3 regions of the Mesorhizobium sp. ISC11 genome follow, and region 1 is predicted to be linked to each of the others. Evidence: riboswitches for the same ligand, from Rfam matches in the RefSeq annotation. Region 1 holds a riboswitch; each other region holds the start of a gene.
What was found. A riboswitch is a leader RNA that binds a small molecule or an ion and turns the genes downstream of it on or off. The one in region 1 is predicted to bind cobalamin.

Region 1 (5,266 bases):
GAGGCCGAAGGCGATCAGCGCATGGCGCGGGGGCAGCGTCGGGTCGTGGTAGTCGGCGCGGCGGTCGACGGAGCGGCCGCGGTCGGGGGCGAGGGCGATGGTGACGTTGCCGAAGGTGGCGGCGCGGAAGGGGAAGCTTCCGCGCAAACCTGTTTCGCCTTCCGCTTTGCCCCAAGCGGCTTCGACCGCAGTAATTGCCGCAGTCGGCAACTCCGTCGAGAAGGCAATGTAGTTATCTAAGGCCAATCCAGTATCGCTGGCTTCCAGCAAATCCAGCAACCCACGCGGCGTCTGCGGAATCCCCTCAATCACATAGCCCTGCTCCTTCAGGTCATGCAGCATGGCGAGCACGCTGGACGGCACGTCGAGGCCGACGGCATAGCCGGTTCGACCAGGAGCGCTAGGGTAATCCGGGATCAGGATCGCCAGCTTGCGCCCGGCGCGGGGTGTCTCCTGCAACTTGATGAAGGCCGCGACGCGGTCAGCGACCTGCGCCACGCGATCCGGTTCCGGCCGGTTGGCGAAGGCGCGGTGGCCGAGTGCGGGATCGGTCTCGGTCTCGCCCTTGAAGGAAATGGCGCCGGCGAGGACGCGGCCGTCGAGTTCGGGCAGCACGACATGCATGGCGAGGTCGGCGGGTGCCAGGCCACGCTGGTTGTTTTGCCAGATGTCGCGGCGGGTGGTGGCGACGATGACCTGGAAGACAGGCACGCCGGCGCGGTCGAATAGCGTTTCGATGCCGGGTTCGGCGCCTGAGGCGAAAGCGGTCGCGGTGATGATGGCGGCGGGCTTCAGCGCCGTCAGTGCTGTTTCCACGAAGGCGAGGGAGGTTGGGTCCTTGAGGCTGGAGACGAAGATCGGGACTGGGTCGATGCCGCGCTGCCGCAGCGCTTCAACAAGCGCATCGATGGGCGCGACATCGGCGGCCAGCAGCATCGAGCGATAGAACAGGATGGGGATGATAGGAGCGTTGACGTTGTAAGCGCCAGCATTCGATAAGTCCCGCTTCTCCACAACTCCACATCCGGGCACGTAAGAACCAGCTTTCGGCACCACCACCGGGCCGATAACTTCCGCATCCTGTCCCGCCAACCCCGCCAATTTCCGCACCAGTGCGCTCATATTCGCCGGGCCGCCCTCGCGGAAATAGTCGAGCAGGCCGTCCAACTCCTCGCGCGGCAGCGTCGAGGCTTCGATCAGGCGCAGATCCTCGTCGCGGCATTCGCCGGGCAGCAGCGCCAGTTTTATGCCGCGTTCGCGGGCGGTCGAGGCAAGCTGGTCGCAGCCGTAGCGCCACCAGTCGTAGCCGCCGAGGATGCGCACGAGGATGATCTTGGCATGGCGGGCGACGCTGTCGACCCAGAGGTCGACGGACATGGGATGGCGCAGGTCGCGCAGTGCGGCCAGCCGCATCGAGGGCAGGCGGTCGGCATCGGTCCTCCACGCCGCCGCCAGTCCGGCGAGGTCGCTGTCGGTGAAGGACAGGGCCACGATATCCGCCGGCGTCTGCCGCAGATCGACCGGCTCGGCGAGGTCGTCGAGCGAGGCGGATGTCGTGGTTAGGATGTGCATCGCAATCCGTGTCCGAAATCAGCCGGCGAGTATACGCTCGATCGCCGGGCGGTTCAGCCCCTTCAGGCCGATGACGACGAGGCGCGAACGGCGGTCGTCCTGCGCGGTCCAGGCGCGGTCATAGTAATGATTGACGCGCGGCCCGACGGCCTGCAGCAAGAGCCGCATCGGCTTGCCGCCGACCTCGACGAAGCCTTTTACGCGCAGCACGTTCTCTTCTTCGGCGACCGTGGCGACACGCTTTGCCAGCTCGTCCGGATTGGCGATCGAGGCAATGTCGACGATGAACGTGTCGAAGTCGTCATGCTCGTGGTCGAATGCGCCGTCATGATGGGACTTGCGGTTTTCGATGTCGTCCTCGACGGCGAGACCGAGCCCGAGCAGCACCGAGGGATCGACCTTGCCATGCGAGGTCGGCACAATCTTCACCGCGCGGGCGGAGTGTTCGCCAATGATGGCATTGGCGCGGGCGGTGCCGGCGGCGTCCATCAGGTCGCTCTTCGACAGGATGATCAGGTCGGCGCAGGCGATCTGGTCCTCGAACAGTTCTTCCACCGGATCGTCGTGGTCGAGCGTCTCGTCCCCGGCGCGCTGCGCCTGGAGGGCCTCCATGTCGTTGGCGACGCGGCCTTCGGCCAATGCCGGTCCGTCGACCACGGCGATGACGCCATCGACGGTCACCCGGCTTTTCACGCTCGGCCACTGAAAGGCCTGGACCAGCGGCTTGGGCAGTGCCAGGCCCGAGGTTTCGATCAGGATATGGTCGACCTTCGGCGTCAGCGACAGGATTTGGTCGAGCGCCGGGACGAAATCATCGGCGACAGTGCAGCAGATACAGCCATTGGCCAGTTCTACGATGTTTTCCTCGGGGCAGGTGTCGATACCGCATCCCTTGAGGATCTCGCCATCGATGCCGATGTCGCCGAATTCGTTGACGATGATGGCGATGCGCTTGCCGCCGGCGTTTTCCAGGAGATGGCGGACCAGCGTCGTCTTGCCGGCGCCGAGGAAGCCGGTGACGACGGTGCAGGGAACGCGGGATACGGAAGTGGTCATGGTCAATCCTTCAGCATGTCGATGGGTGGAATGCGGGCCACGAGGCCGCGCTTGAGGCTATCGGGGCGGCCACGCCACGGGATCAGGCCATCTTTCGAGGTGGCGAAGAGCTTTGCGCCTGTCACGAGGTCGGCGCCGCTGGTCGCGGTCAGGTCGCCGAAGACATAGCTCCAGCAGCCGTCGCGCAGGATCGCGGCGCTGAGGCGCCGCTTGCAATTGCCAAGGCATTCGACGCTGCGGATGCGGATATCGTCGCCAGCGGCGGCGCGGCGCGTGTCGTCCGTCAGCAACTCGCCGGCGCGGGGATGAGCGTCGGAGCCGGTCTCATTGCGGCAGGAGCCGCAGACGATGATGGTGACGCCGGCCAAGGCATCATCATGGCCGGAAATATCCGCTGTGCCAGCCGAAAAACTGCTGTCGTGGTCCAAAGATCGGGCTCCTTGCCCGGAAACCCGCCGGGCGATCGGATTCTACAGTCGCAGACGGCAGGTCTCCTGGCTCGCGAGTCATCGCCTTGGGTAGCCGCCTTCCCGGGAATTCCCAGTGGTTTTCGGCCTTGGCTCTTCGCTTACAGTTGCGGGGACAGCCGCGGATTTGGGATTTTGCCCCGCACCGCATTCCCTCTTAGCCCTTGCCGTTGCGGGCAAGGGACCATCTGGAACCGGATTTAGGCTTTTGCGGGCGGCGGTGTCAACGCGAGCTTACGACACGGCTATGTCGGCCAGCGCCGGACCCAAATCCCCGGCAGGCGTCACTTCGATGCGTTCGAGCCCGAGCCAGCCCTGCATCTGCTTCAGTTCCTCGAACAGCTCCGCAGCGGTTTCAGGCGGCGCACCGGGCTCGGCATAGGCCGCATGGACCCGCAGTATGCTGGCCGGACGGTCGGCCTTGAGGTCGACGCGTGCCACGATCCTGTCGCCGAGCAGGAACGGCAGGACATAATAGCCGTATTGCCGCTTGTCGGCCGGCGTGTAGATCTCGATGCGGTAGTGGAAGTCGAACAGCCGCTCTGTGCGCGAGCGTTCGAAGACGACAGGATCGAACGGCGCCAGCAGGGCGCGGGCCTCGATCTTGCGCGGCAGACGCGCGTCTTTATGAAGATAGGCGGGCTTGTCCCAGCCTTCGACGCGCACCGGCAGCAACTCGCCCGTTTCAACCAGTTCCTCCAGCCGGCCTTTCATATCGGCCGGCGACAGGCGGAAATAATCGCGCAAATCGCCTGAAGTCGCCACGCCGTGGGCGCGGGCGGAAATGCGCAGCAATTCGCGGTGCGCGTCCTCAGGCGTCGGCACCGGCAGATCGAGGATCGCCTGCGGCAGCACGCGCTCGGGCAGGTCATAGAAGCGCTCGAAACCGCGGCGGTGCGCCGTGGTGATGCGGCCGGCCCAGAACAGCCATTCGAAGGCGTGTTTGGCATGGCTCCAGCCCCACCAGCCGCCCGAACCTTTCTGGCCCTCCAGCGCGGAAGCGGCGATCGGGCCGCGCTCGGCGACCTCGCGGTAGATCTCTTCGATGTAGGCGGCGTGCTCGCGGCCCCATTTGGCGAGACCTAGATACATTTCCTCGCCCCGCTCGGCGCGCTGCATGCGCCAGCGCATCAGCGGGTATGTCTCGACCGGCAGGAAGGAGGCCTCGTGCGCCCAATATTCGAAAACCATGCGCTTGCGCGTCACGGCCGCGTTGTCGAGCAGAGCGAGCGGGTAAGGGCCAAGGCGCGAATAGAGCGGCATATAATGAGCGCGCACCACCGCGCTGACGGAATCGATCTGCAACAGGCCGGTGCGGGAGAGCGTGCGGGCAAAATGCCGGCGGTCGGGCGTGCCGGTCGGGCGAGGATCGAGGAACCCCTGGGCGGCAAGGGCGATGCGCCGGGCCATCGGGAGCGAGATCTTTTCCTTCATGCAGGTATCACTTTGACGTGTTTTGACCGAGGGTCGAATGGCTGATTCCAACCCATGCTAGCAGGGTTTTGGCGGCATCCATGTCAGGAGAGAAAAGTGGAGTAAAAAGCGAAGGAAATCAAACAGGAGCGGATCGGACCAGTTTGCCGCGATATGCCGTCCAGGTCGATGTTTTGAACAAGGTTTGACTTGCTTCGCTGGAAGTGCTGCGCTAACCCTCGCCGCGTTGCAGCATAGGCCCTTAAAACGGTTCAGCGGTTAAACTGTCACGCTTCCGCATTAGGGTCCGGTGCTGTAATCAACGTGGATTGGCGCCAACGGAAAGCCGAGCATGAACGCACTCTTGAGCTCATACCTGCCCATCGTCCTGTTCATAGGCGTGGCGCTGGTTGTCGGCCTGGCGCTGCTGGCCGCGCCCTTCCTGGTGGCCTACCGCAATCCCGATCCCGAAAAGCTTTCCGCCTACGAGTGCGGTTTCAACTCGTTCGACGACGCCCGCATGAAGTTCGACATCCGTTTCTACCTGGTGTCGATCCTGTTCATCATCTTCGACCTGGAAGTAGCCTTCCTGTTTCCGTGGGCGGTGTCGTTTTCGAAGATCGGCATGCTCGGTTTCTGGTCGATGATGGTTTTTTTGGCGGTGCTGACCATCGGCTTTGCCTATGAATGGAAAAAAGGAGCGCTGGAATGGGATTGAACGACAGTTCAGGCACCCTCGTCGCGCCGAAGCCCAAGGG
Region 2 (5,266 bases), 1.6 Mb from region 1:
GTTACGGGATGACCATCCTGTTTGCGCTGATTTCCTTCGCCGCGCTGCGCGAATTCGTGACGCTGACGCATACGCGCCGCAGCGACCATTGGGTGCTGCTCGGCATGTTCGGCATCATCATCCCGTTTCAGTACTGGCTGGTGTGGACCGCCTGGTACGGGCTCTTCGTCATCTTCATTCCGGTCTACTGCTTCCTCTTGATGCCGGCCATCACGGCGCTGCATGGCGACACCGAACGCTTCCTCGAGCGGATCGCCGCGCAGCAATGGGCGGTGATGATCTCGGTCTATTGCGTCAGCCACGTCCCCGCCCTGCTGACACTCGACGTGCCAGGCTTCGAAGGCCGCACCTTGCTGCTGATCGCCTTCCTGATCATCGTCGTGCAAGGCAGCGACGTGCTGCAGTACATCTTCGGCAAGCTGTTTGGTAAACACCGGTTTTCGCCGAACGTCTCGCCGTCGAAAACCTGGGAAGGGCTGATCGGCGGATTGGTGTCGGCGAGCCTGCTCGGCGCGCTGTTGTCGTTCGTGACGCCCTTCTCGCCGCTGCAGGCGGCAGGCGTGGCCTTCGTCGCCTGCTCGATGGGATTCCTAGGCGGGCTGGTCGCCTCGGCCATCAAGCGCGACCAGGGCGTCAAGGACTGGGGCCATCTGATCGAAGGCCATGGCGGCATGATGGACCGCACCGACAGCCTGGTCTTCGCCGCCCCGGTGTTCTTCCACATCGTGCGCTATTTCTGGACCGTGTGATCCGGCGACCGGTTGCCAAACGCGCTCAAAGCCGGTTGCGGATCAGCATGGTGACGACGAAGAACGCACCGACCGAGCTGGTGATGATGCCGATCGGCAGTTCCTGCGGCGGCAGCAGCGTTCGGGCCAGAAGATCGCTGGCCAGCAAAAGCACCGCGCCGAAGACGGCGCAGCTGGCAACCAGGCGCAGATGCAAGGGGCCTGCCAGCGGCCGCGACAGATGCGGGATCATCAGCCCGACGAAGCCGATGACCCCGGCGACAGAGACCAGGATCGCCGTCGAGAAGGCGGCGACGAGAAACGTTATTCGGCGCATGCGCGCCACTGGCACGCCAAGGCTTTCGGCGGCGTTTTCGCCGGCCAAGAAGGCATCGAGCCGGCGGTGGTTCCACAGCGCGTAAGCCAGAATGGTGCCCGCACCCAGCGCGCCCAACCAGATATTGTCCCAGCGCGCCAGGCCAAGGCCGCCCATCGTCCAGAACAACACGGAGTGGGCGGCGCGCTGGTCGCCGGCAAAGACCAGGTAGTTGGTCAAGGCGGTGAACATGAAGGACACGGCAAGGCCGGCGAGGATCAGCCGCTCCGGCCCTTGGCCCCTCACCCGCGCGACCAGCAGCAGGACGACGCCGGCGGCCAATATGCCGCCGGTGAAGGCCGCGACCGGCAACGTCCAGATGCCAAAGCTGTCGCCGAAGACGGTGATGACGGAAACAGCACCGGCGGCGGCGCCCGACGACAGGCCGAACAGGAACGGATCGGCGAGATCGTTGCGGGTCACTGTCTGCAGCAGCGCGCCGACGACGCCGAGGCCCGCGCCGACGCAGATGGCCAGGATCGTGCGCGGCAGCCGCAGATCGACGACGATCTTGCCGACCGGCCCGGACACGTCGTGCCCGCCTAAGCCGATTGCGCGGCCAAGCGCTGCTACAACGTCGGCCAGCGGGATCAGCGTCGAGCCATAGGCGATCGACAGCAGAGCGAGAGCGGCGATCGCCGCCGCTCCCGCCAGCATGGCCAACGCAAATGCCGGATGGCGCAAGCTCAAAATGCTTCCGGGTGCATGGCCTTGGCGATCTTGTCGATCGCTTCGATGTTGGCGGGTCCAGGCGTCAGCTCGGCGTAGCGGAGGGCAACGAAGCGCTCGTTCTTGACCGCGTCGGTCTCCTTCATGGCCGGATGCGCCTTCAGGAAGTCGAGCAGCTTCTTGTAGCCGCCACCGTCCTGGTAATCGAGCAGGATGAGGAATTGCGGATTGCGCGACGCCACCGTTTCCCAATCCGTGTTGCCCCAGCTGGTGTCCATGTCAGCCATGATGTTGTCGCCGCCGGCGGCAGTGATCATGGCGCTGGGGATGGCGAACTTGCCTGCGGTGAACGGCTTGTCCTCGCCGGAATCGTAGAGGAACACCCGCGTGCCCTTGGCGCTGCCGACCTTGGCGGTGATGTCGGCGAGCTGCGCCTTCCAGCCAGAGACAAGCTTTTCCGCCTCTGTCTCCTTGCCGAAGATCTTGCCCAGCTTTTCGACGTCGCCATAGAGCAGGTCCATCGAGGCGGCGGGGCGGCTCTTGTCGAGATGGACGCAGCTTTCCGTCAGCACCAGCGTCTTGATGCCGTGCGGGGCAAGCGTGTCGGGCGTCACCTCGCCACCCGGCTTCATGCCGTAGTACCAGCCGGCGAAGAAGAAATCCGGCTCCACGGCCACGAGGTTTTCGAGCGTCGGATATTTCGGCGCCAGCTCCGGGATCGAACCCTGCTCTGCCTTGAATTCGGAACCGACCTTGTACCATCCGGTGATGCCCGTCAGGCCGACGATTGACGGCTGCAATTTCAGCGCGAAAGCCATCTCGGCCATGTTCAGATCATGGATGACAGCGCGCTTCGGCGGCGCGTCGAAGGTCAGCGGCTTGCCGCAGCTGTCGACGGTTACCGGGAAGGCGAAGGCGGTCGAGGTCAGCAGCGAGACGGCAAGCGAAAAAGCGAGGCGTTTCACGGGTATGCTCCTTGTGGGTGGGATCGGGTCGACTATGGAACGGCTTCAATCACGACGGCGGCGCGGCACGGTTCGGAACCTCGAACACCGTCAACTCTCGATCCTCGGTCGGATGGCGCAGGCGCAGCACATCGATGCCGAAAATCTCGCGGATCAGCTGTTGGGCCAGCGCTTCGCGCGGTGCGGCGAGCGCTTGCAGGCGGGCATGATTCATCACCGCAACCCTGGTGGCGAAGGGTGCTACCAGCGCCAGATCGTGCAGCACCGCGATCACCGTCATCTCGAAGCCTGCCACGAGATCGAGCAGTTCGCCGCGGGCGCGCGGGTCCAGATGGTTGGTCGGTTCGTCGAGGAACAGGATTTTGGGCTGCTGGGCGATGGCGCGCGCCAGTTGGGCGCGCTGGCGCTCGCCGCCCGACAGCGAGCCGACGGTGCGGCCAAGCAGCGGCAGCAGGCCGGTCCGGCGCAGCGCCTCGACGGCGATATCGCGTTCCTCGCGCCTGCGCCGCAGCCCGGCGTGCGGGACCCGGCCAAGCTCGACATAATCGATCACCGCCAGCCGCGGATCGGGCTGGTCGGTCTGGCCGACAACGGCGATATGCAACGCCCGCTCGGCGGCCGAAATCCTGTCCAGCCCGCGTCCGCCAAGCTTCACCTCGCCGGAACTTGGCCGCAGCATGCCCGACAGCATGCGCAGCAGCGTCGTCTTGCCGGCGCCGTTGGGACCGATGATGGCAAGGCGATCGCCAGCGGCCACCGAGAAGCTGACCGCCTGGACCAGATTCCGCCCATTCGCCATGGCACAGAGGTCATGGGCTTCGAGAAGCACTGCGCTCATCGGCTGCTGCCCGCCGGATTGCGGGGACGGCAAAGCGTGCGCATGGTGATGCGATGATCGATGGAGCCGTCCAACTTTCCGTCACTTTCCAAAACTGGCGACGGAAGGAAGCTGGCGAACCGGCCGACAAGACCGGGACTCGCGTTTCCTCCCGGCACACCCCGTCCGGTCAACTCAGTGATGGCAGGTCTCCTGGCTCGCGGGTCGTTGCGCCATCCTGCCTTCCCAGCCTTGCCGGCCAGTGGCATTCACGGATTTTGCTCGCCGCTTACAGTTGCGGGGGCAGCCACGGCCTCGACCTGAACAGGCCTCACCGTGTTCCCTTTTCACCCCTCGCCTTTCGGCTCGGGGACCATCACCACTTCAGCGTAGATTTCCACCAAACGCTTCGCAATGGATTTCTCGGACGAAGTGGTGGGCCAGCTAAGGGAAACAGGCATTGCACGCTCGCTTTATGTAATAACATAACATTCTTAGGAGATGACGCGGCCCGCTGTCAAGCGAAAGCCCATGGGATCGGCGCAGATTGCACGGAATGCGCAATTTCGATCAAACTGGCCGCGCCAGGAAACGCCAAGATGATCCGGCCAATGCGAAAAGGAGCCCCATGAACCCGACCGAGAAAGCGCTGTGGTTCGTCGAGAGCCATCTGCCGGAGGCGATCTCGCTTGACGATGTCGCGCAAAGCAGCGGCGTGTCGCGTTTTCATGTGACGCGCGCCTTCGGCGCCGCAACCGGCCGCTCGGTGATGGGTTACATGCGCTCACGCCGGCTGACCGAGGCGGCGCGCAAGCTGGCCGGCGGAGCGCCCGACATCCTCGCCGTCGCGCTCGACGCCGGCTACAACTCGCATGAGGCGTTCACCCGTGCCTTCCGCGATCAGTTCGGCACCACGCCGGAACTGGTGCGCGCGCAAGGCTCGACCAACAACCTCGACCTCGTGGAGCCGATCCTGATGGACCAGTCCTTCCTCACCAATCTCGAACCACCGCGCTTCGAGACCAGCCGGCCGTTCCTGATCGCCGGCCTCGGCGAACGCTACAGCTGTGAAACCAGCGCCGGGATTCCGATGCAGTGGCAGCGTTTTGCACCCTATATCGGCAACATCCCCGGCGAGATCTCAGGCGTTTTCTACGGCGTGTGCCTTAACGGCGACGACGCGGGCAATTTCGACTATGTCGTCGGCGTCGAAGTGTCCGGCTTTGCGGATCTGCCGAAGGACTTCTATCGGGTGCGGGTGCCGGCGCAGAAATATGCGGTGTTCTCGCACCGCGAGCACATCTCATCCATCCGCCGGACGATCAACACGATCTGGAACAGTTGGCTGCCCGACTCCGGTCACGAAATCGCGGATGCACCGGAATTCGAGCGCTATGGACCGGAGTTCGATGCCCACAGCGGCAATGGCGGGCTGGAGATCTGGGTACCGGTGAAGGCGTAGCTCGATCACGCCATCGGCAGCGCCGGCCAGCGATCGATGACCTTTCCGCCGGAAAACACGGCGATCGACCCGAATTGCTGCAGCACGGCCTCGCTCTGCGTCGGCCTTAGAAACGCGTAGTCGCCTGGCCTTGCGGTCGCATCGGCGGGCAAGCCCATGAATTGCTGGTTGGAGGACAGGCCGAGCAGGCCGTTCGTCTTCATGCCTTGGGGGAAGACCGGCTCGGCCATCCACTTGCCGCCATAGAGA
Region 3 (5,266 bases), 2.1 Mb from region 1:
GGAACGCTTCGCCGAACAGGTCGAGGCCGGTACCGCTCGGCATGGCTGCGGTGACGGCGACGATGCGGTCGTCCTCGCGGCCCTCCTGGACCAGGCTTTCGGCGAACACCTTGGTGTAGGCCGGTGCGTTGGCCGGCGCCTTGGCCTGCGCGCCGGTGATGACGTCGAACTTGTTGACGCCGTGATATTTGTCGGCGGCGGCTTCCGCCGGCGCATAGCCCTTGCCCTTCTGGGTGACGACATGGATGAGCACCGGGCCTTCGCCATTGTCTCGGACATTTTTCAGGACCGGGATCAGATGCTCCAGATTGTGGCCGTCGATCGGGCCGATGTGATAGAAGCCGAGTTCCTCGAACAGCGTGCCGCCGGTGACGTAGCCGCGTGCATGCTCGACCGCCCTTGTGATCGCACGATCCGCCCGCTTGCCGAGATAAGATGTCAGTTTTTTGCCGAAATCGCGCAGGCCGATATAGGCCTTGCCGGAGGCCAGCCGCGCCAGATAGGCGCTCATGGCGCCGGTTGGCGGCGCGATCGACATGTCGTTGTCGTTGAGAATGACGATCAGCCGTGCATCGAGCGCGCCGGCATTGTTCATCGCCTCGTAGGCCATGCCGGCAGACATGGCGCCGTCGCCGATGACGGCGATGACATTGTTGCGGCCGCCGGAGAGATCGCGGGCCGCGGCCATGCCGAGGCCGGCCGATATCGATGTCGAGGAGTGGGCAGCGCCGAAGGGATCGTACTCGCTCTCGGCGCGGCGGGTGAAGCCGGACAGGCCGCCTTCCTGGCGCAGCGTGCGGATACGGTCGCGGCGGCCGGTCAGGATCTTGTGCGGATAGGCCTGGTGGCCGACATCCCAGATCAGCCGATCATCGGGGGTGTTGAAGACATAGTGCAGCGCCACTGTCAGCTCGACCACGCCAAGGCCGGCGCCCAGATGACCACCCGTGCGGGATACCGCGTCGACCAGCTCGGCGCGAAGCTCGGACGCCAGTTGCGGCAGCTCACTCTCGGCAAGCATGCGCAGGTCGGCCGGGATGCGGGCCTTGTCGAGAAGCGGCGTATGCGGCGTTGCGTTCACGGTGCTCAGGCTTTCGGTTGATGGGCGAAATAGGCCGCCGGCCGGCGAAAGTAAATGCGTGTCAGTGACGCGGATCAGACTGTGGTCTTTTGCTTCTATGCAGGTCGTTTCCCCAAAACCGGGCCACTTTGGGCGACAGGCATCAGCTTTCCGGCAGCGGAATGAACTCTTCCTCGTCTCCTGGAACGATGTCGAAGCGGCCTGTCTTCCATTCCTCTTTCGCCTGTTCGATACGCTCTTTCGACGACGAGACGAAATTCCACCAGATGTAACGCTTCGAACCAAGAGAGGCGCCGCCGAACAGCATGAAATGCGCCCCGGTCTGCGACGACACGACGATCTCGTCACCGGGACGGAAGACCAGCAGCCGTTCGGCTGGGAACACATCGCCCGAAATCGAGACCTCGCCTTCCAGCGTGTAAATGGCGCGCTCTTCCGCATCGGCAGGGATTTTCACGCTGGCGCCGGGCGCCAGGCGCAGGTCGGCGTAGAGCGTCTCCGAATCGGCCCTGACCGGGGACCGTAATCCTTGGAAATCGCCGATGATGAGGCGCCCGTTGACGCCTTCGGCATCAATCTCGGGAAGCCTGAGCGCTCCTGTGTTCTCGAACACAGGAGCCACCTCTTCCTTGTCGTCCGGCAGCGCCAGCCATGTCTGCAGGCCGGATACCGACATCGGCGCGCCACGCAGTTCCTCCGGCGTACGCTCCGAATGGACGATGCCGCGGCCGGCGGTCATCAAATTCACGTCGCCGGGCTGAATGACCATTTCGGTGCCGAGGGAGTCGCGGTGCCGGATCTTGCCGTCGAACAGATAGGTGACCGTCGACAGTCCGATATGCGGATGCGGACGGACGTCCAGCGCCTGGCCGGCCCGCAGGATCGCGGGACCCATGCGGTCGAAGAAGATGAACGGACCGACCAACCGCCTTTTTGCCGTTGGCAGGGCACGGCGCACCTGAAAACCACCGATGTCCTTGGCGTTCGGAATGACCATCAATTCGATCTGATCGCTGGCGAACGCATCGCCCACCTCAGGGTCTTTCCCGGGGAAGAAGCTCATGGACTCTCCTTGTCGGTGGTCGAAGGCCGCCTGGCCGCATCAGGCAAAGCGGATGGCCGCCTTTGCCCGCAGCTTGGCCGCCACCTCTTCGCGATTGCGCGGATGCTGATGGGTTTCCAGGGAATCGAGCAGTTCGCGCGCCGAGGCCGCGATGGCGTCGACGGCATGATCGAAGGCGTGCTGGTTCTGCTTCGAGGGTCGCGTCGTTCCGCTCAGCTTGCGGACGAACTGAAGGGCCGCGTCGCGCACCTCGTCATTGGTTGCCGGCGGATCAAAATTGAACAGGGTCTTGATGTTTCTGCACATCGCTTCCGTATCTCCTCTTGTCCTTGAGCTGTTTCAATCGCAACGAGTTATATCCTCGATCATGATCATGTCCAAAAACCGGTGAGGCGAGGCCATCGTTCGGACCGGCCTCAATCCGCGTCGAGCGGCTCCGTTCCAACCGGCTTGCCGTCGCGCGACAGCCTGATCTTCTCGACCTTGTCCTCGGCGGCCTTCAGCAGCCGGTCGCAATGCGCCTTCAGCGCCTCGCCACGTTCATAGATCCTGATCGACTGGTCGAGCGGCACGTCGCCACGCTCCAGATCATCGACGATCTTCTCCAGCGCATCGAGTGCCTGCTCGAAGCTCATCGCCTTGACGTCTTCGTTGGTCTCACCAGCCATCGTTCATCCTTTCATCAGTCGCCCGACATGGGCGGCGACCGAAAATGCCAATCCCTGCAGATCGTAGCCGCCCTCGAGCAGGCTGACGAGCCGGTTGCCGCTGTGGCGTGCCGCGCGCTGCATCAGCTGGCCGGTCGCCCAATCGAAATCATCCTCGGTCAGATTGATCTCGGCCAGCGGATCGCGGTGGTGCGCGTCGAACCCGGCCGAAATGATGATCAGGTCGGGCGCGAAATTGTCGAGCGCGGGCAGGACGCGCGACAGGAAGGCATCGCGAAACACTTCGCTGCCGGTCTGCGGCGCCAGCGGTGCGTTGACGATGTTGCCGGCGCCCGTTTCGGTCTTCGCTCCGGTGCCGGGATAAAGCGGCATCTGGTGTGTCGAGCAATAGAGCACCGAGGGATCGTCCCAGAAAATATCCTGCGTGCCATTGCCGTGATGCACGTCCCAGTCGACGATGGCAACGCGCTCGACACCGTGTTTCTTCTGCGCATAACGCGCCGCGATCGCCGCCGTGTTGAACAGGCAGAAGCCCATGGCCGTGGTCTTTTCGGCATGATGGCCGGGCGGCCGGGCGGCGACGAAGACGTTGTCGGCGCGGCCCGAAAAGACATCATCGACGGCGGCGTTGGCGGCGCCGATCGCGGTGATCGCCGCTTGCCAGCTCTTCGGACTGGCAGTGGTGTCGGCATCGATGCGGGCAATCCCCTCGTCGGGAATGGCGGCGCGCACGCGGGCGACGAAATCGGCGGGATGCGCGTAGAGGATGGTGGCCTCGTCGCCTTCCGGCGCCTGGATACGATCGAGCCCGGCAAAGGCTTCCTCATCGAGCACGCGCTCGATGGCACGCAGGCGGTCGGGCCGCTCGGGATGTCCGGGCGGCGTGAGATGCTCGAGGAAGATCGGATGCGTGTAGAGACGGGTGGTCATCGTCCTAATCTAGTGACCCGGATCGACAAAGGCCATGCACGGGCGGCCGATGACTGGGGAAAATCGCGCCTGCGTCCATTCGTGTCGCCGCAGGCATTGGCCTCGCCGGCGCTTCGGCGTAAAGTCCTTGGCACTGCCTGGTGCCCGCCGCAAGCGGGAGAATCGGGAACACGGTTGAATTCCGTGGCGTGCCCAACGCTGTGAGGGGGACCGCGCCGGTAAATGCCACTGTCGATGACGGGAAGGCACCGGACGCGGGTTGATCCCAAGCCAGAAGACCGGCCTGGCAGGCATCGTCATCCGCATGGTCGGGCGGGTGGCATCAGAGCGACGTGCGTCCATTTGGACGCACAAAGTACGCTCTGACCGTTTTGAATCTGCAATCGCAAGGGGACAAGCGATGCCGGAACATATGACCGCTGCCATTGACGATGGATTCGACCAGAATGCGCGCGATGCGGTCTATCGCGCCATGTTCACGCGGCGCGACGTGCGCAGCCATTTCCTGCCCACCGCGATCGATGACGACGTGCTGGCGCGGCTGCTGCTTGCCGCCCATCACGCGCCATCGGTCGGCTTCATGCAGCCATGGAATTTCATTGTCATTCGCGATGCCGGACGACGAGCGGAGGTGCGCGACCTGTTCCTGGCCGCGCGCGAGCAGGAACTGCCGGCGATCGAGGCGGAAAAACAGGCGCTGTACCGCAAGCTCAAGCTGGAAGGCATCTGCGAGAGCGCGCTCAACATCTGCATCACTTGCGACCGGCAGCGCTCGAAGGGTTCGCCGCTGGGACGCTGGCACAATCCGGAGATGGATCTCTACAGCACCGTCTGCGCGGTGCAGAATTTCTGGCTGGCCGCGCGTGCCGAGGGCGTTGGCGTCGGCTGGGTGAGCATCATCGAGGCTGAGGCGCTGAAGCGGCTGTTGGCCATTCCGGATCACGTAACGCCAATCGCCTATCTCTGCGTCGGCCGTGTTTCCGAGTTCGCTTCCAAACCGGACCTTGAAACGCATGGTTGGGGACGGCGGCTGCCGCTGCCGGAACTGATCATGAGCGAGACGTTTTCCGGGCAAGGCGAGACACAGCTCAAGTCCACCGTGGCGCGCCTCAACACCGTTTCTGCCTCACCAGACACCACCTGCCCGGCCGATCAGGGTGTGGCGCCGGCCGTACCCCAGCGCGAACCGCCGAAGGAGGCGAGCGCCTTGTCCTTGAGCTCCCTGAACTTCGACGACGCCTCGGCCAACCGGGCGTCCCAGGCCGGATCCGGCACCTGGCCCGCGATGGTCTTGAAATAGACCTGCATCAGGCAAGCGATGGCGAAAGGCTCGATGAAGGCCGCCTTGAATGCCCAGGCGAAGACGATGGCGAGCACGAAGGCCCAGCCGGCGAGCTGGCCGGGCATCAGGAACAGAATGGCGCCGGCAGGCGCCAGCATCATCAGAAAGATGACGAACGACACGCCCCACATGATGACCGCCAGCCAGACGGCGTTCTTGACCATGACCTTGCCGTTCTGGGC

Region 2: it holds a riboswitch for cobalamin, as region 1 does, so the genes downstream of both, RPF88_RS12450 (ABC transporter ATP-binding protein) here and RPF88_RS04580 (DUF1636 family protein) in region 1, are expected to answer to the same signal.
Region 3: it holds a riboswitch for cobalamin, as region 1 does, so the genes downstream of both, bluB (5,6-dimethylbenzimidazole synthase) here and RPF88_RS04580 (DUF1636 family protein) in region 1, are expected to answer to the same signal.

What each region holds. Positions count from the first base shown of each region.
Region 1 covers NZ_JAVSPW010000001.1:908,800-914,065, forward strand. The annotation lists gene cobN (cobaltochelatase subunit CobN) at 1-1,572, opposite strand, end outside; gene cobW (cobalamin biosynthesis protein CobW) at 1,591-2,628, opposite strand; gene RPF88_RS04580 (DUF1636 family protein) at 2,631-3,056, opposite strand; cobalamin riboswitch at 3,096-3,299, opposite strand; gene RPF88_RS04585 (winged helix-turn-helix domain-containing protein) at 3,330-4,529, opposite strand; gene RPF88_RS04590 (NADH-quinone oxidoreductase subunit A) at 4,861-5,226, shown strand; gene RPF88_RS04595 (NuoB/complex I 20 kDa subunit family protein) at 5,217-5,266, shown strand, end outside.
Region 2 covers NZ_JAVSPW010000001.1:2,489,426-2,494,691, forward strand. The annotation lists gene RPF88_RS12435 (phosphatidate cytidylyltransferase) at 1-749, shown strand, start outside; gene RPF88_RS12440 (FecCD family ABC transporter permease) at 775-1,761, opposite strand; gene RPF88_RS12445 (ABC transporter substrate-binding protein) at 1,791-2,738, opposite strand; gene RPF88_RS12450 (ABC transporter ATP-binding protein) at 2,788-3,576, opposite strand; cobalamin riboswitch at 3,742-3,948, opposite strand; gene RPF88_RS12455 (AraC family transcriptional regulator) at 4,184-5,017, shown strand; gene RPF88_RS12460 (alanine racemase) at 5,023-5,266, opposite strand, start outside.
Region 3 covers NZ_JAVSPW010000001.1:2,966,491-2,971,756, forward strand. The annotation lists gene dxs (1-deoxy-D-xylulose-5-phosphate synthase) at 1-1,081, opposite strand, end outside; gene RPF88_RS14745 (pirin family protein) at 1,224-2,144, opposite strand; gene RPF88_RS14750 (DUF2277 domain-containing protein) at 2,184-2,450, opposite strand; gene RPF88_RS14755 (exodeoxyribonuclease VII small subunit) at 2,561-2,812, opposite strand; gene RPF88_RS14760 (histone deacetylase family protein) at 2,816-3,742, opposite strand; cobalamin riboswitch at 3,864-4,043, shown strand; partial or broken gene bluB (5,6-dimethylbenzimidazole synthase) at 4,155-4,772, shown strand; gene RPF88_RS14770 (hypothetical protein) at 4,895-5,266, opposite strand, start outside.